2 regions of the Psychrobacillus sp. FSL K6-1267 genome follow, and region 1 is predicted to be linked to the other one. Evidence: riboswitches for the same ligand, from Rfam matches in the RefSeq annotation. Region 1 holds a riboswitch; the other holds the start of a gene.
The links. Region 1 has a riboswitch for S-adenosylmethionine ahead of MHB55_RS00950 (O-acetylhomoserine aminocarboxypropyltransferase/cysteine synthase family protein). Riboswitches for the same ligand answer to the same signal wherever they lie in the genome.

Region 1 (2,203 bases):
CTATGATTGGACCTATTCCATCTGCGGTCCATATAGAGGCTCCTATAAAGATAAGGTAGAAAAAGAATACACCTATCAATAAATAATCAGTCAAAAGTGTGATGCAGATTAACAATAATAGTCCTGCTAATCCAATCGGCCAATGTAACGCTAGCAGTACTCCAATGATGGAAGCTGTGCCTTTACCGCCTTTAAATTTTGTGTAAATAGGAAAGTTATGCCCTAAGATTACAGCAGCACCAGCTATATAAAGCAAAAAATCATGCTCAGAGGTACTAAGTGAGGTCAGCTGCGGAGCAATTAATCTTGCCCCAATAATCATAATTGCGCCTTTTAAAATATCTATGGCTCCTACTAAAACGCCATACTTCCATCCAAGCACTATGGTGGCGTTGGAAGCTCCTGAATTATTTAAGCCTTCTTTTTTTATATTAACACCACTCATCCATTGGGCTAATTTTGATCCATGAATCGAACCAACTAAGTAGCCTATTAAAAGAATGCTAACACTCCAAATAATCATTCTATGACACCCCCAAAAATAATATTCTATCTATTATATTAAACGATTATAAAATGATGAAGTTTCAGAATTTTATATAAAATAACTTGACTTATAAATAACGGAGGATTTATACTGTGTAACAAGATGGAACACTAATCTAATACTCTTATCAAGAGTGGCGGAGGGAATAGGCCCTACGATGCCCGGCAACCACCAAGTTCTTTTACTTGGAAAGGTGCTAAATCCTACAAATTCTTTTATGAATTTGGAAGATAAGAGGAGGAACATGTCAATTTGACCCCTCTTCTTAAGTGAAGAGGGGTTTTTACATTGGCAGTTCTATAATCCTCTCCCGCCTCCAAGCATCCATCTAATCTACTAATAACGGAGGAATTCAAAATGACAAATCTTCAAAAAGAAACACTTCTATTGCATGGTGGACAACAACCGGATCCAGTCACAGGATCAAGAGCGGTACCGATTCACAAAACAACCTCATATGTATTTCAAAACACTGAGCATGCTCAAAATCTATTTGCATTAAAAGAGACTGGTAACATCTATTCCCGAATAACAAACCCAACAGTTGATGTTTTTGAGCAAAGAATTGCATTACTTGAAGGAGGTACTGCCGCAGTGGCCCTTTCATCAGGGATGGCAGCCATTGCATTTTCTATTTTAAATATTGCAGGCGCTGGAGATGAAATTATCGCAGCTGAAAACTTATATGGAGGGACCTTTAATCTTTTTGCTCATACACTTCCTCGCTATGGAATTACTGTAAAGTTTATAGATTCAACGGATCCTGAGAATTTCAGATCAGCAGTTACTGAGAAGACAAAAGGTTTTTTTGCTGAAATTATTGGAAATCCAAGCTTAAATGTACTGGATGTGGAGCAGGTAGCTACCATTGCGAACGAAGTGGGGGTTCCATTACTAGTAGATAATACTTTCGCTACTCCGTTTGGTTCAAATCCAATTGAGCATGGCGCTCATATAGTTATCCATTCGGCGACAAAATGGATTGGAGGTCACGGTACAACAATTGGTGGAGTAGTAGTTGATGGAGGTAACTTCAACTGGAATTCTGAAAAATTCCCGGGCTTTACAGAGCCAGACGTAACCTATCATGGTTTGCGCTACGGAATCGATGTTCCAGGCGTGGCATTTGCTATAAAGCTAAGAGTCCAGTTGCTACGTGATTTTGGTCCTTCTCTAAGCCCAGAAGCAGCTTTCTCCTTTCTTCAAGGATTAGAAACACTTCACTTACGAGTGCCAAGACATAACGAAAATGCCCAGAAAATTGCGGAGTACTTAAATGACAATGAGGAAGTTTCATGGGTTAACTATTTAGGGCTTGAAAGCCATCCTACACATGAACTTGCTAAAAAGTATTTAAAGAATGGATACGGTTCTATTTTGACATTTGGAGCAAAGGGAGGTAGAGAAGCAGGTAGACATATTATCGATAATATAGAGATTTGGTCACATGTAGCAAATGTGGGAGACGCAAAATCTCTAATTATTCATCCAGCTTCCACTACTCACCAACAACTTACACCGGAGGATTTAGTAAAAACAGGGGTTACAGAGGATCTAATTCGCTTGTCTGTAGGCTTGGAGGCAGTAGAAGATTTACAAGAAGCACTCGGAAAAGTACTTTTAGAGAAAACAAATGTCCTCTCTAGATAGAATTTT
Region 2 (2,203 bases), 1.7 Mb from region 1:
CATCTGATAAGTGTGCTTTTCCCTGCTCCGCTATAGCCGATAACTCCGTGAATTTCACCTTTTCTTACATGAAGACTTACGTTACTGACAGCCTTTACTGTGTTTCTTTTGCTGATGAATTCCTTTGTAATATTCTCTAAAACTATCATGTTAAATCTTCCTTTCTAAAGAAAACGTTACCGGTTGCGGCAACGTTTTTGTTATTTCTACTCATCCCAGCTTGCTAACACAGAACCTTGAAACTCTTCTTCGATAAATGTTCTGACTTCCTCTGATTGATAAGCTTTTACAAACTTTTGAACGGTTGGATCATCTTCGTTTTCCGCGCGTACAACGATATAGTTCACATATGGAGAGTTAGATGACTCTAAAAGAATTGAGTCTTCCTTCGGGTTAATGCCAGCAGCCAAAGCAAAGTTTGTATTGATTGCCGCAGCGTCTACCTCGCTAAGCTGTTTCGGTATTTGAGCAGCCTCTAATTCGATAAATTCAATATTCTTAGGGTTTTCTTCGATATCATAAATAGAAGCATTTTCTTTTTTATCTTCTTTAATTTTAATAAAGCCATTTTCCTCTAGTATATATAATGCGCGTGAACCGTTAGTTGGGTCGTTTGGTAATCCAAATGTGGCACCTTCTGGTAAATCTTCGAACGATTTAAATTTTTCAGAGTAAATACCCATTGGGTTTAAAATAGTTTTACCAACTGGTACTAGCTCAGTACCATGGTCTTCGTTGAAAGCATTTAGAAAAGGCTCATGTTGATAGCTATTTGCGTCTAGGTTACCTTCAGATAGTGCTGTGTTTGGAAGTATGTAATCAGAAAAAGCTTTAATTTCTATTTCTAGTCCATCTTTTGCTGCAACTTCTGCTGCAACCTCAGCTATTTGTTCGTGAGGACCAGCAGTTACACCTATGACTAATTTATTTTCATCTAAGGCTTTGTCACCTGTAGATTCATCACCACAAGCCGCAAGCAACCCCGTTAATAGAACTCCTGATAATACTAAACCAACCTTTTTCATTAAAATTCCTCCTTAATAATTATTAAAGAATTCGAATAAATATAAAAGCCTCTCTTTCAAAAAGAAAGAGAGGCACACAAAAATGCATTGTCCTCTCTTATCTTCCAAAACAAAAATGTTTTGCAGGATTTAGCACCTTTCTATACTTTTGGTATAGATGGTTGCCGAGCTTCAACGGGCCAGTCCCTCAGCTACTCTTGATAAGAGATAATAAGCTATTAAGTTTTTCGTTTATTCTATAAATGAAAATTTACTATACTAAACTAACAAAGTCAAGAGCTATTTTTTAATAGTAAAATTTTTTAGAAAAGATTAAAATTATAAGATAATAAATAATTATGCAATTGGAGGAATCGACATGACAATAAGAGCAAATTTTGCAGTAGGTGATTTTGAGAGAATAGTTGGTGCTAGATTAAAATATGGAACAGATTTGATAGAAGGGATAGAAGCAATATGTGAAGCCAACCAAATTACTTCTGCCACTGTCGTTAGCTGCTTTGGAAGCTTTCAAAAATGTGGCTTTGTCTATTTAATTCCAGCTGATTCCTCGAAAATAGGTGTAGCCTATAATGAAATGATCGTAAAAGAAGGACCTATAGAATTTTTACATGGTACAGGAGTTATATGTCAGCGAGAAGGAAAATATGCCACACATTTTCACGGATCAATGTGTGATCAATATGGTGCTGTTTTTGGAGGTCACTTCATCAAAGGTGAGAATCCTGTAATTACGGTTGACCTAGTCTTAGCCGAAGTAAAAGGGATGGAATTCCATCGGAAACATGATGAAGAGACTGGTGCAATTCAGTTTTATCCGATTGAGAAAGGGAGCAAGTTCTCCAGGTCAATAGAGGAATAGAAAGTGTAGTAGGTTAACATATAAAAGAATTTAAATAAACAATAGAATATGACATAAAAAAAGACTACTTTTGTAGTCTTTTTTTATTTTGTTGACTATTTCACTTAAACACACTAATTAATATTGTGATGAGAAAATAAACTAAAATACCAAGTATAAATAGTCCTATAAATTTTTTCATGTAAGATACCTCCAGAGGTTTAAGCTTGTTTTTATTGAACGGTCATAAAAAAATTTATCCGGTCATAAAACGTTGCTATCCGGTCATAAAAATTTTTATCCGGTCATAAAATCGCGCTATCCGGTCATAAAAATT

Region 2: another riboswitch for S-adenosylmethionine. It lies ahead of MHB55_RS09340 (MetQ/NlpA family ABC transporter substrate-binding protein); the one in region 1 lies ahead of MHB55_RS00950 (O-acetylhomoserine aminocarboxypropyltransferase/cysteine synthase family protein).

The regions. Positions count from the first base shown of each region.
Region 1 is NZ_JBBOOR010000001.1:181,520-183,722, forward strand. It holds gene MHB55_RS00945 (glycerol-3-phosphate acyltransferase) at 1-523, opposite strand, end outside; SAM riboswitch class I at 669-784, shown strand; gene MHB55_RS00950 (O-acetylhomoserine aminocarboxypropyltransferase/cysteine synthase family protein) at 905-2,197, shown strand.
Region 2 is NZ_JBBOOR010000001.1:1,874,100-1,876,302, forward strand. It holds gene MHB55_RS09335 (methionine ABC transporter ATP-binding protein) at 1-149, opposite strand, end outside; gene MHB55_RS09340 (MetQ/NlpA family ABC transporter substrate-binding protein) at 207-1,025, opposite strand; SAM riboswitch class I at 1,120-1,232, opposite strand; gene MHB55_RS09345 (PPC domain-containing DNA-binding protein) at 1,384-1,887, shown strand.